Regions from separate parts of the Aurantimicrobium sp. INA4 genome, predicted to be linked through region 1. Evidence: predicted binding sites of a transcription regulator. Region 1 holds the regulator's gene; the other holds the start of a gene.

The links. The regulator HrcA, encoded in region 1, represses chaperone genes, less so after heat shock. The targets are predictions, from matches to a motif close to TTNGCACTCGNNNNNNNCGAGTGCNAA.
Region 2: groES (co-chaperone GroES) is a predicted target of HrcA. The motif match lies at 4,073-4,099, and genes of this name have one in related genera.

Annotation. Positions count from the first base shown of each region.
Region 1 is NZ_AP027040.1:728,359-735,577, reverse strand. It holds gene AINA4_RS03680 (16S rRNA (uracil(1498)-N(3))-methyltransferase) at 1-92, opposite strand, end outside; gene dnaJ (molecular chaperone DnaJ) at 96-1,205, opposite strand; gene hrcA (heat-inducible transcriptional repressor HrcA) at 1,232-2,251, opposite strand; gene hemW (radical SAM family heme chaperone HemW) at 2,318-3,544, opposite strand; gene AINA4_RS03660 (DUF1990 family protein) at 3,548-4,210, opposite strand; gene lepA (translation elongation factor 4) at 4,207-6,054, opposite strand; gene rpsT (30S ribosomal protein S20) at 6,230-6,490, shown strand; gene holA (DNA polymerase III subunit delta) at 6,535-7,219, opposite strand, start outside.
Region 2 is NZ_AP027040.1:199,719-206,937, reverse strand. It holds gene AINA4_RS01125 (ABC transporter substrate-binding protein) at 1-34, opposite strand, end outside; gene AINA4_RS01120 (ABC transporter substrate-binding protein) at 261-1,574, opposite strand; gene AINA4_RS01115 (ABC transporter substrate-binding protein) at 1,776-2,582, opposite strand; gene rarD (EamA family transporter RarD) at 2,664-3,611, opposite strand; gene groES (co-chaperone GroES) at 3,696-3,992, opposite strand; gene AINA4_RS01100 (class I SAM-dependent methyltransferase) at 4,125-5,315, shown strand; gene AINA4_RS01095 (hypothetical protein) at 5,657-6,001, shown strand; gene AINA4_RS01090 (DUF4190 domain-containing protein) at 6,048-6,290, opposite strand; gene AINA4_RS01085 (DUF4190 domain-containing protein) at 6,297-6,680, opposite strand; gene tsaD (tRNA (adenosine(37)-N6)-threonylcarbamoyltransferase complex transferase subunit TsaD) at 6,690-7,219, opposite strand, start outside.

The DNA of each region.
Region 1 (7,219 bases):
GTGGCAGCATGTTTTCCCTCTGAGCCATCCAAAACTACTTCGGACCCGATAGTAGAGGATTCCAGGCTTTCCAGGATGTAAAAGTGTGCCATTGGTTAAACGTTGAAGAATCGATCGCGCAACTTAGAGAACATTCCCTGTTGGAAATGAGTCAATGCTGGAGCGGATTGCTTTCGGCCCTTGGCAAAAGTTGAAATGAGTTCTTTTTCTTTTGAGCTCAACTTTGTGGGTGTAATCACGTGAATTCCCACTTTAAGATCACCGCGACCATTTCCGCGAAGGCGCGTTATGCCCCGATCTTTAACGGTCAGAACTTCTGACCCTTGCGTTCCGGGTTTAATTTCGAGTGCGACCTCACCATCAAGCCCTGGAACCGTAACTGTGGTTCCTAAGATGGCATCGGTCATTTGAACTTCCAGAGTGCACAGTAAGTCATCATTGTCTCGACTGAACACATCGTGGTGATTGACTTTGATTTCAAAATATAGGTCGCCGGGGACGCCGCCTGCTTGACCAGCTTCTCCTGCTTGAGCCATGTGAAGTCGAACACCTGTATCCACACCTGCAGGAATGTCCAGGGGAATAGTTTTCGACGCCCTTACACGGCCTTGCCCTTGGCATGTTGTACACGGTGCGGGAATGGTGGTTCCATAACCTCTGCAGCTACCACAAGGATTGGAAGTCATGACGTTTCCCAGCAGTGAGCGAACTGCACGTTGAATTGAACCAGAACCGCCACAAATGTCACAGGTCACTGGCGAAGTCCCTGGTTGACAGCAGTTTCCCGAACAGGTTTCGCACACCACTGCTGTATCAATTTCAATATCTTTGTGAACGCCAAAAATCACATCAGCGAGGTCTACCTCTACGCGCAGTAGAGCATCTTGACCACGTTCCATGCGGGAGCGGGGACCGCGTTGCTGGCCTCCACCGAAGAAGGTGTTGAAGATGTCTCCAAAGTCACTAAAACCTTGCCCGCCGAAATTTCCGCCAAAGCCGGCTTGTGGACCCAAATCATATTGTTGGCGTTGCACGGGGTCACTGAGAACTTCATAGGCGTGGGTGACGAGTTTAAATTTTTCTTGTGCAGCCTCGTCTGGATTCACATCAGGGTGAAGCTCACGTGCAAGTCTGCGATAGGCCTTCTTGATATCTTCAGCACTGGCATCACGTGAGATACCTAAAACGTCGTAATGATCAGCCACGAAGGCCATCTCCTTTGAATGAGGGTTTAGCGTGCATCGAGCACACGAGTGAGATATCGGGCAACAGCACGAATTGATGCGATGTTGGAGGAATAATCCATTCGGGTTGGTCCGACCAACCCTAGCGTGGCCTTTTCACCAGCCGAGCTGTAGCCAGTGGAAAGCAAGCTTGCTTGCTCTAAGCCTGAATTACTGTGTTCACGGCCGATACTTACTGCCACCTCGTCAGCATCCGCCTTCATTTCGGTCAATAGTTTCAATAGGACTACTTGTTCTTCAATGGCATCGAGAACTGGGTAAATACTGTCGGAGAAATCTTCGCCCGTTCGCACCAAGTTTGCTGTGCCCGCCATCACTAACTTGTTTTGCCGATTAGCTTGAATGCTGTCACTCAGAGCTGAGGCTATGTGTGTGACTGCTGGAATCAGGGCGTTCGGCACCTGGGACGTGAGTGAAGTTATTGATTCAGAAAGCTCGCTATGAAGCTTCCCGGCTACTTGAGCATTAATTCCAGAACATAACTGGGCAAGGTCTTGTTCACTGAGCTCAACTTCGAGATCTATCAATTTCTGTTCGACCTGGCCGTTGTCGCTAATCACAACGCACAAAGCACGACGATTACCCAGTGAAACGAGCTCGATGTGACGAATTCGGGTAGAACCCAATGTCGGGTATTGGACGATAGCGACCTGGTTAGTCAATTGAGAAAGCAAGCGAACCGTTCGCCCGAGGAGTTCATCAAAATCTGCTGAATCATCGAGAAATTGATCGATGGCTTGCTTTTGCGTGGGCGTGATGTGTTTGACTTCGGCAAGGTGGTCAACGAAAAGGCGATATCCCTTGTCTGTGGGAACTCGACCGCTAGATGTATGAGGGGCAACGATGAGCTCTTCTTCTTCCAGCAAAGCCATATCGTTACGAATTGTCGCTGCAGATACCCCAAATTGATGGCGGTCAACAATAGCTTTTGAACCGACGGGCTCACGTGAAGAAACGTAATCTTGGACGATGACGCGAAGAACTTCAAGCCCACGTTGTGAAACCATCGAATCCTCCTTTACATCACTAGCACTCGATGCTCCTGAGTGCTAATGATATCGGATTTTCCGCCGTCAATCCTGAGAACGAAAGAGTAATTCTCGAACAACTTCATCAGCACGAAGGCGGCCAGAAAGGGTTAAGACAATTCGGCCCCTCATGGCACGCTTACCGTCAATGAGACCACGAGCAATCAGAGTAGAAATGGCTTGAGGATTGTGTCCTTGAGTGGGTATGCCTGCCGCTATTCGTGACCCTAATAACACCTGTTCCAATCTGACTGCTTGCTCGTCAGGAGTTTCATAGGACAAGGCTGGGCTGTGAGCCTCGGCAAGACGTCCGGCATAGGCAGCTGGGTGTTTGACATTCCAGAAACGTATGCCTCCGATAGCCGAGTGTGCACCAGGTCCATAGCCCCACCAATCTTGATTATTCCAATAGGCAAGATTGTGTTGTGACTGTTGCTGTTGCGACTTCGCCCAGTTGCTTATTTCGTACCACTCAAATCCAGCTTTGCTCAAAAGCTCTTCAGCTAGTTCATACATTTCTGCTTGTAAATCATCATCAGGAGCATCCATGGCTCCAGAACTAATTTTGCGCGCCAAAGCTGTTCCGTCTTCAACGATGAGGGCATACGCAGAAATATGCCCTGTGTTCAAAGAGATAGCTTGTTCTAGAGACCTCCGCCAATCTGCCAGGCTCTCTCCCGGAGATCCATAGATCAAATCGATACTGGCTTCTAGCCCGGCAGACTGAATATATGAAACCGCTTGTTCGACGGCAGCTGGATTGTGTGTTCTATCCAGTGCTGAAAGTACGTGGGGAACTGCAGATTGCATTCCCACACTCACACGTGTGAAACCAGCTCTGACTAATCCATCAACATATTCTTCGGTGAGGGTATCCGGATTGGCTTCAACCGTGATTTCAGCTTCTGGTTCAATTCCATGGCTGCCACGAAGAGCTTGTAACGCATCTGCTAGGTCAGAACTAGGCAGTAACGTCGGTGTACCACCACCGAAAAAAATAGTGTGTAACGGTCTTATTGAGACATCTGCTCTTTGAAGAACATCTATCGACAGAGCTATTTCTTTCTTGAGTTCCTCCACATACGAGGCTTGTGAGACTCCTCTGAGCTCAGTGGAAGTGTAGGTGTTGAAATCGCAATAGCCGCAACGAACCCGACAAAAGGGAATGTGCACATAGGCGCTCATCGTTTTGCCCAAGGCGCCAACACCTACAGTGCTCGGCAATGCCCCATTGAGCGGCATAGCCAGACCATCTGGCAATTGGCTAGCCATTGTTTACACCGAACGGGCAGGAAGCAAAGCTCGGACGTAATGACGACGAAGCCACCACTGACGCGCGCGAATGAGTGGGGCACTCCAGGCGTATTTTCTACCTTCAGCAATTGAGGTGACAGAGCGAACTACAGCCCACACTGAATCATCTTCGCGCCACTCCACACCAAAGTATTCCTCGCCAATAACTGGCACGGAATCGAGAGTTCCAAGTGCATAACCCATACGACGGTCTTCGCGGACGACATAAATCACGCGATAAGAGGCAGAAATCTTTGACGGGGTCCACACACCAGCAAGTTCAATCGTGGTTCCCGCAGAAAGAAACGGGGTGCCATCTGAGGAATAGAGCTGATCTAACACATCAGAAGTTGGTGCAATCGGGGCACCAAACTCATTGAATAACAAGCCTGCATAACCTTCAGCATCTGCTTGGTCAATCTTCACGACCTCGAGACGTGAACCACACGGAACACCCCACGTCATCAGTGCGGCAGAAGCAGCGTCAAAACGTTCTTGACCGCTACCGAGGCGAAACTCTGACTGCGAGGATGAGAAGCCTTGCGGAGGGAAAACCAAAACATCTGCTGCTTGAGTTGCTCCAACGCTTCCGTAAGTTACCGAGCGATCGGCAGAGTAATTGCTTCGACGTGCTGATTCGGTCATTTCTTTTTCACCTCATCATCACCTTGTAACGCTGCAATGAATGCTTCTTGTGGAACCTCGACACGGCCAACCATTTTCATACGCTTTTTTCCCTCTTTTTGCTTTTCGAGGAGTTTGCGCTTACGAGTAATGTCACCGCCGTAGCATTTGGCAAGGACGTCCTTGCGGATTGCAGAAATGGTTTCACGCGCAATGATACGTGCCCCAATAGCAGCCTGAATCGGCACTTCAAACTGTTGACGCGGAATGAGTTTCTTCAAACGTTCCGTCATCATCAGACCATAGGCATAAGCCTTATCTTTGTGGACAATCGCGCTGAAGGCATCCACCTGTTCCCCTTGCAAGAGGATGTCGACCTTAACCAGATCAGAATCCTGCTCACCTGCTTCTTCATAGTCCAATGAGGCATAACCCTGGGTTCTGCTCTTGAGGTGATCAAAGAAGTCAAAGACAATCTCCCCCAGTGGGATTTCGTATTTCATTTCGACACGATCTTCACCGAAGTACTCCATGCCAAGAAGATTTCCACGACGGCTTTGACACAATTCCATGATTGTTCCGACGTAGTCCTTGGGAGTGAGAATTCCAGCGCGAACTAAGGGTTCAGATACTTTAATGATCTTTCCCGAAGGGTATTCGCTGGGGTTTGTCACGGTGACGGTCTTTTTATCTTCAGTTGTGACCTCATAGGGAACTGAAGGAGCTGTGGCAATGAGATCAAGACCAAATTCGCGTTCGAGACGTTCGGTAATGATTTCTAAGTGCAACAGGCCTAAGAAACCACAACGAAAACCAAACCCAAGTGCAACAGAAGTTTCTGGTTCATAATTCAGAGAAGCATCGGAGAGTTTGAGCTTGTCTAGAGCTTCACGAAGCACGGGATAGTCCGAGCCATCAATGGGGTAAAGCCCAGAAAATACCATTGCTTTGGGGTCGGTATATCCCGGCAGTGGCTCAGTAGCAGGTTTGACGAAGTCAGTGACAGTGTCACCAACTTTGGACTGACGGACATCTTTAACGCCGGTGATGAGATAGCCCACTTCACCGACCCCTAATCCCTCTGAGGGAATGGGTTCTGGCGAGCTAACACCAATCTCGATCAACTCATGCGAAGCTTTGGTACTCATCATTTGGATTCGTTGACGAGGCTTCAGCATGCCGTCGATAACACGTACGTAAGTGATAACTCCTCGATATGCGTCATACACGGAGTCAAAAATCATTGCTCGAGCAGGAGAATCTGCCTGGCCGACTGGAGCAGGAATCTTCTCGACCACAAGATCCAGCAATTCAGGAACACCCAAGCCAGTTTTACCTGATACGCGAAGAACATCTTCAGGCTTGCCACCGATCAAATCCGCGAGCTCTTTGGCATATTTTTCAGGGTCTGCAGCTGGCAAATCAATCTTGTTGAGCACCGGGATGATTGTGAGGTCATTTTCCATTGCCAGATAAAGGTTCGCGAGCGTCTGCGCCTCAATGCCCTGAGCTGCATCAACGAGAAGAATCGCCCCTTCACACGCGGCAAGGGAACGAGAAACTTCATAGGTGAAGTCAACGTGACCTGGGGTGTCAATCATGTTCAGGGCATAAGTTTGTCCGTCAACGTCCCACGGCATGCGCACTGCCTGACTTTTGATCGTGATGCCACGTTCACGTTCAATATCCATCCGGTCCAAGTATTGAGCACGCATAGAACGATCATCAACAATGCCGGTGATTTGAAGCATGCGATCGGCAAGGGTCGACTTACCGTGGTCAATGTGAGCGATGATGCAAAAATTGCGAATCTTCGCTGGGTTGGTTGACGCAGGCTGCAATGGTTTTGAGGAACGAGGAGACATAGAACCTCTAGTCTCCCACGAACTCAGGCACAGTTTTAGCAACGACAGCGATTACTGGTAGTGTTGTCTATTGGCTTACGTGTAGTCCCACCTGCACGATTCGTCGCCGTGAGCCCTCTACCTCTAGCGCGACACAATCCAAACGTACGAATAACGAGTGAAAGACACGGTAAACGTGGCAAACATTAAGTCGCAAATCAAGCGAATTGGCACCAACGAGAAGGCTCACGAGCGCAACAAGGCAGTGAAGTCTGAAGTGAAGACCGCCGTTCGTGCAACCAAGACCGCTATCAGCGCTGGCGACAAGGCAGCAGCTGAAGCAGCACTAAAGAACGCAAGCAAGAAGCTCGACAAGGCAGTGAGCAAGGGGGTTCTTCACAAGAACAACGCCGCGAACCGCAAGTCATCCATTGCCAAGCAGGTTGCTGCTCTCTAAGAATCACTATTGAATAAGGCCCCCTCAAAGGGGGCCTTATTTAGTTAACGTCTTCCGTAACGCGCAACTACAGTAACCATGCGTTCAAGTGAATAGACAGGGTCGCGCGATGCTCCCTTTACATTCGCATCTGTTTCTGCGATGACCTCTATGGCATTGCCTAATCCAGTTTCGGTCCATCCTTGAAGATCCTTGCGTGCTCGATCAATCTGCCATGGTGCTGCTCCCAGCGCTCCGGCTAGCTCTCCTGCGCTTCTACGCTCGCCGAAGAGCTTGGCCATCAAACGCAGTTTTGCCGCGAACGTCGCAACAATAGGAACAGGGTCGGCTCCCGTTTGCAAAGCATGGCGAAGAATGACAAGTGAGTCTCCAAGTCGACCGGCAACTGCGTTATCAACGACTTTGAATGCTGTAGCCTCAACTCGTCCACCGTAATAATCTTCGACAGTTCGGTCTGTTATTTCACCTTCGGCATCGGCGATAAGTTGTTGGCAAGCATTGGCAAGCTCCGAACCTGATCCAGAAAATGCTTGGACGAGCGAACGCAGCGCACTTGGTGAGATATTTCGACCTGCCTGTCGAAATTCTTGGGCAGCAAAGTCATATTTGTCGTTATCGCTTTTGAGTTCGACACATACGACCTCTACGGCTTCACCAGTTCCTGCTCGGAGAGTATCGAGTAGTTTTTTGCCACGCACTCCCCCGCTATGACGGAGAACCACGGTGGTG
Region 2 (7,219 bases), 530 kb from region 1:
TGAGCGCACGTGTGCGGAGTGAAAGTTCACGCATAATGCTCCTCTTTGATTAGGGGCCTGCAGAGAGCAAACCCACCTCACGGTAATACGAATGAGATTAATCGTTTTTCATTTATCTGAATCGTTCGGAGCCACACGACACAACATCCCTGCTAAGTCGGGGAAATGACGGAAAGACGTCCTCCGAAATATTCCATGGGATGAAAGAACAGCACCCCCGGTCCGAAGACCGGGGGTGCTGTTTACTGTGCAATTACTGCTTAGGACTTACCCTCAACAGCAGATGCCCATACTGGAACGTTGACATCGTTGTACTTGTAGATACCGATGAACGCGGAGGATGGGTCATTCTTGTCGTTGAAAGGACCAACCGAAGATGGACCCTGGTACTGAATGTCCTTGCCAGCCTTGATCAGGTCGACACAAGCGGTGTAAGTGGTGCACTTTTCGCCGCCGTTAGCACCAGAAACTGCAGCCAGGTTAGCCTGGATAGTTGCTGGGCTGTTGTCGCCACCCAAGGTTGCAGCGAGAGCTGCAAGAACGGTCGAGTCGTAGGACTCAGCAGCGTAGCTGAAGTCAGTGAGCTCTTCGCCCTGAACATCAGACCAGTACTTGCCGAGGAGTGCCTTCAGCTCGTCCGAAGGAGCTGCACCAGGGATGGTTCCCTGAGCACCTTCGAGGGTACCTGCTTCAAAGTCCTTCTCGAAGGATCCGGTGTTTCCATCGGTGAAGTAGGTGTTAGCCATGGTCCAGCCCTGAGCTACGAGCTCGGGGATGATTGCCTTGGTCTCATCGAATGCGATGACAACAAGAGCGTCAGGGTTGGTTGCAAGTGCTGCAGTTACTTCGGAGGAGAAGGTGGTCTGAGCAGGAGGGAACTCCTGGCCCTTACCGGTTCCACCGTAAACAACGCTTCCGCCACCTTCAACGATTGCAGCTTCGGTCGAGTCACGAAGACCGGTTCCGTAGGAGTCGTTGAATACGAGGAATGCAACAGTTGAGTTTCCGTCACCGACGATCAGCTGACCGAGAGCAGAACCCTGAACGGTGTCTGGTGGTGCAGTACGGAAGTAGAAGGGGCTGTAGCCAGAAAGTGCTGCAGAGGTGTTAGCAGGAGAGATCTGCACAATGCCAGCCTCGGTGAACGAGTCAACAACGTTGAGAGAAACACTCGAAGATGCTGCACCAATTACAACAGAAACCTTCTGCTTGATGAGGTCTTCAGCTGAAGCGGTAGAAACAGACATGTCGCTTGAGTCACCAGAGTCAGTCTGGTAGAGGCAAGCGTCCATACCGTTTACGCCGCCAGCAGCGTTGATGTCAGCTACTGCAAGGCCAACACCAGCAATTTCGGGTGGGCCGAGGAACGCAAGCGAACCGGTTACGGGGAGGATAGTTCCTACCTTGAAGGTGTTTTCGCTGGTGCTGTCAGCGGCACAGTCAGCTGCGGTGTATGCAGCGTCCTTCGAGCCACTGTCGGAAGATCCAGACGCACAACCAGCCAGCACCAATGCTGACGTAGCTGCGAGAGCCAGACCACCGAGTGCACGAGTGCGGAGAGAAATTTCTCGCATGGTACTCCTTGGTGATTTATATGAGTCGAAGCGCGCAGGACGCACTTCGTTGTACTACCAAACTAGGCGAGAGATGTTTCCTGAAACAACATTTCCGGGTTACAACTCGGTAACAAACTGTTAGACACCGAAAGAAATAGTCATATTGCGCAGATTATGCGCACAAATTGTGCAAATGGCGCCTGAATTGTGCGCCGAAGACTACTTTTTCTTCTTCTCTACGACGATGGTCTTGCCAAAGTAGGCAACACCGGTTTCAGTGTCGTAGTTAATCTGGCCTGCAGGCCCCACGTAGTTGATGGCTTGTTTGTCGTTGACAGCCGAGACACACATGCCGTAGCTGGTGCACTTGAAGCCGGCCTGGTTGGTCACAGCAATGAGACCCTGAGTAATTGAGGCTCCACCGTCATCCTTGGACACAGTTGCTGCCAGGGCTGACGCAATAGTGAGGTCATAGGACTCAGCGCCGTAGCCATATTCGGTCACGGAAGGGTCGGAGCTCTTCAGTTGTGCAACGAAAGCGTCATCTGCTTTCACGGCAGTAACCGTCGCCCCCTTGGGTGCATTGTCCTTGGTGGCAATCGAGACGATGGCCACGTTGGCGTCGTTCTTAGCCACCAGCTCGGCCAAGGTTTCTGCAACACCAGTGGAGGCAGGGGCAATAATGACGTCTACGCCACGAGAGACCAGATCGTTGAAGCTGGCTTCTGTTGCAGCCGCATCGCCGTCACCGGCGTTGCGGTGGAGGACCTCAACGGGAACCTTGTTGTAGCCACCCTGTTCGTTGATTTCACGAACAGCAAGTTCGATACCGGCAGCTTGAGAAGCAGAGTAGGCAGCGAGGTCGCCGGTGACAGGAGTCATGTCGCCGATGCGCAGCACACCATCACCAGAGGGCTTCACGGGAGTCGGGGTAGCAGTGGGTGTGACCTCACCGCCGGAGCATCCAGCCAACGTGAGTGCAAGCGCACCTGCAACGATTGTGGCGGCAATCTTATTCAGACCCACGATGTACCCATTTCTGTGAACGACTAACTACCGCCTCCACAGTACCGAGCACTGTGCGGGTTCGCTTTGATGGCACGCGCTCTATTCGATAGTGAGTTCTTCAGCTGCGCGAGCAAGGCGGTTCGCCTTGCCGTGGCGCAGCATGTCTGTGGTGAGCACAATCAGCGCCACCCAAATGATGAAGAAGCCCACCCAGCGCACCGGTGGCATGGGCTCATGAAGCACGAAGACGGCCATTAAGAACGAGAACACAGGTGTGGAGTATTGAATCAAACCAATAGCGGTCAACGGCAGGCGGCGTGCACCTGCACCAAACATGATCAGTGGCACCGCGGTGACCACACCAGCTGAAGCAAGCAGAAGAGTGTGGGTAAGACCATAACCAAAGAAGGAAAGTCCAACCAGGTTGGAAACAATCATGAGTTGAATGATCGCGACCGGCGTCATCCACATGGTCTCAATAGTGAGACCGCTAATGGCATCGACCGAGACGCCGGTGCGTTTCTTGATCAGGCCATACAAACCAAAGGACGTTGCCAACGTGAGCGAGATCCACGGAATGGCTCCATAGCTCACGGTCAATACGATGACGGCAACAAAGCTGATGCCTACGGCAACCCATTGCATCCGGCGCAGTTTCTCCCGCAGAACAAGCACACCCAAGACAACCGTGACGATGGGATTGATGAAGTAGCCCAGTGACGACTCGACGATCTGGTTACTGAGCACCGCCAGGATGAAGACCTGCCAGTTGATGTAAATCAGCACTGCTGCCACACCCAAGGTGAGCATGAGCTTGCGCTGTTTCAAAATGACAACAAGTTGTCGCCATTTCCTCGAGACCGCAATTAAGAAAACGCAGAAGACAAGAGAGAACAGGATGCGATAGCCGACCACCTCAAAAGGCGTCGCAGGTTCCAAGGTGAGGAAGTACAGCGGGAACAAACCCCACAGCCCATATGCGCCGAAGGCATAGAGCAAACCGGAGCGGGAGAGCTTCTCGGGTGCAGGTGCAGCTGGAGAAGTCATTATTCGAGACTACTCCTGTGAATAGCCCGAGAGGTTAAACAGTGTGGGCCCCGGAAAACCGGGGCCCACACTAGTGAGTTTGTGTTAGCGAACAACGATAGCGAGAACGTCACGAGCGGAGAGTACGAGGTACTCTTCACCGGCGTACTTTACTTCGGTTCCGCCGTACTTGGAGTAGATAACCTTGTCACCTTCGGCGATGTCCAGAGGAACACGGTTACCGTTGTCGTCGATGCGGCCGGGGCCTACTGCAACGACAACACCCTCCTGGGGCTTTTCCTTAGCAGTGTCAGGAATGACGAGACCAGAAGCAGTGGTCTGCTCGGCTTCTACCTGCTTGATAACAATGCGATCTTCGAGCGGCTTAATGGCGACCGACACGGTTGACCTCTTTCTTGAACGGGAAGTAAGTAATGGAGTACACATTCAGTTCGTGTACTGAGGTCAAGTCTAGACGGCAATTAGCACTCGCGCAATGTGAGTGCCAATTCATCCCTTGGTAGGTTTACTCTCATGGAGAGTGCTGAACTACGCGAACTGCTCACCCCCGAGGGGCTCGCTCTCCTGAATTCTTTGCCCGAGTATTCCTCGACGACAGACGTACTCAAGATCGTCTCAGAGTTGCGCAAAGCCGGAAATTCCGCGTCATTAGTGGCTTCGGTGCTTACCCAAGCCAAGTTGCGAGCTAAAGCTCAAGCAAAGTTCGGAGACTTTGCCTCCACGATGTTGTTCACCGAGGCAGGCCTCGAACAGGCAACCAGGTTGCCTGTGGCGGCACTCCATGCCGGTCGTTTTGTTCGCGCAGGGCTCACTCGCGTTGCTGATCTGGGGTGTGGAATTGGGGCAGATGCGCTTGCATTTGCTGGGGCTGGACTGACCGTTCATGCAGTGGATGCCGATGAAGTGACCGCTGCCATTGCCGTAGTGAACCTCAGCGCCTTCCCCGAAGCAACAGTTTCTCACGGCACCGCCGAAGAAGCAGACCTCACCGGCATCGAGGGTGTTTATCTCGATCCTGCCCGCAGGACCTCCGGTCACAGCAACACCAGTCGCTTGACGAAGTCTGAAGACTATTCGCCGTCTCTTGATTTTGCATTCGGTCTCGCAGCGCAGCTGCCGACCGGGATCAAACTAGGCCCTGGCTTTGATCGTGACCTCATTCCAGATAATTGTGAAGCCCAGTGGGTTTCTGTTGGAGGAGATGTCGTGGAACTGGGGTTGTGGTTTGGCCCCCTCGCGAGGGAAGGCATAACCCGCAGCGCCTTGATCATGACTCCAGAGGGAATGCATGAGCTCACCGCAGCAGCAGACTCTGCAGATGCTGAAGTGGGGCCTCTGGGCAAATACCTCTACGAACCTGACGGTGCTGTGATTCGTGCCCGCCTCATCGGTGACCTAGCTCGCTCACTTGGTGCTCACATGATCGATGAACACATTGCCTACATGAGCAGTGAGACGTTAGTCCACTCCCCTTTTGCTACTGCCTTCGAAATTCATCAGCAATTCCCCTTAGACGTGAAGCAGCTTGCTACTGAACTAAGCAAGCGCAACATCGGCACCCTGGAAATCAAGAAGCGCGGTGTTGATATCGACCCGGCAGAGTTCCGAAAGAAACTCAAACTCTCTGGACCGGAATCTGCAACATTGTTACTTACTCGCCTCGGCGAGCGCAGAGTCGCACTCCTAGCCCAGCGGGTGAACTAACTCCCCCTGTTGTCCACAGTTCTGATTTCTCCTTAACCACTCACAGTTGTCACGCCAGCAAACGGGTAGTTCCAGCTGGAACCTTATGGTTACCGCATGGTTCGCCGCAATGGGTATTGGAAGAAGCACACCACTAAAGAGTTACAGGCTCTGTTGTTGATGCTGGATGACCAGGGTTGGCGAATAAAGAATCCGCCGACGTACTACAGGGCGTTTTGTCCTTGTCCTGAAAAGCATCAGACAGGTATTCATCTGACGCCAAGCAACCCTCACTATGCGAAAAACATTTTGAGATACTTAGAACGAACAACATGTTTCGTTAACCGGGGAAGGAAATAGAAATGGAAACAGTTCGTGTTTCGGTGAGTTTCTTTGTCACCGGTGAAATGGATCTCGATAACCACCTCGATCAGGTGATGACTGCATTGATGGCCATCGAAACTGCTGACGCCCGTATTTCAGATTCTGACTACGTCGCCACAATCAAGACTGGTTTTGTGTGCATCAATTCCTCAGCTCAGGCCAACACCTTTGACGAGGCCGCGGCTTTAGCAATGGCAACAATCCGTTCGGCAATTCACGCAGCGGGTGGATTCACTCCTGGCTGGGAGAGCAACGACTATGTCATCACAGGCCAAGAGACAGCCGAATACAACTTTGTGGAGCAACAGCTCATCAAATGGTGATGCTGAGCGCAGGCAGCGTTGCCCGCCGACTGATTTGTTTTGGCTACTAGAACGAAATTGCCAGTATTGCTGTGAGAACAATCACTCCTGAGACAATCTCAACTGCACCGAGGGCAACGCCGAGCTGGGCAAGCTTTGCTCCACGCTGACCGGTTTGTTTGATTTCACGCAAGGCCTTGTTGCCAAAGATGACCGCAAAGATGCCGAGCACAAGAAACAGCACACACGCCAACGACACAAATGCCCACGGGTTGTAGCCCGTGAGCTTGTGTTCGGTCGGTGAGGTCATGAGGATTTAGTAGTAGTAATTTCCCATGCCTGAGGCAATAACAACGCCCAGGAATGCAAAGAGCAGGGAGATAACAATCACGGCAAGGCCGATACCGACATAACCCATGATCAAGCCAGCTAGTGCAAGACCTGCACCCTGCTCACCAGTGCGGCGAACCTCAGCGCGAGCCATGTGGCCGGTGACCACAGCAACGATGCTGGCCAAGAAAGGGATGAAGGTCAGGCCGACGATACCTGACACGAGGGCAACAATCGCAAGAGTGTTGGTCTTCTGAGACGAGACAACGGTCACGGCTGGTGCGGCTGGAGCTGCAGTCTCCGCCGCAGCAGGCTTTGCCGCTGCTGCCTTGGTTGCAGGCTTAGATGTCTTTGGTGCTTTTTCTGTCATGACTTAATTCTAATGAACGTGGATGTCTGTAACTGGGAGTGTGCTGTCAGCTCCAAAACTCAGTGAGGAGGGCTGAGCGCCTTCCATAATGAGCTCTGACGCAAGCGCAGCAATCATGGCGCCGTTATCGGTGCACAGTGAGAATGCAGGAATTCTCAACTCAACACCGGCAGCTTCTGCCCGCTGGCTTGCCACTTCGCGCAGGCGAGCATTGGCGACAACTCCGCCGCCCAGTAACAGGCGGGGAACGCCATAGTCTTGGCAGGCTGCAATAGCTTTGGCCGTCAATACGTCTACTACTGCTTCGCGGAAGCTGGCTGCAACATCAGCTACGGGTATTTCTTCTCCAGCATCCCGGCGCACTTCCACCCACCTGGCCACAGCAGTTTTCAAACCAGAGAAGGAGAAGTCATAGCGGTGCTTGTCCATGTCCTTAGGCAGCGTGAGCCCTCGGGGGAAGCGGATCGCTTTCGGGTCTCCGTCGGCGGCAATGCGGTCGATGTGGGGACCGCCAGGGTAGGGGAGGCCCAGGATTCGTG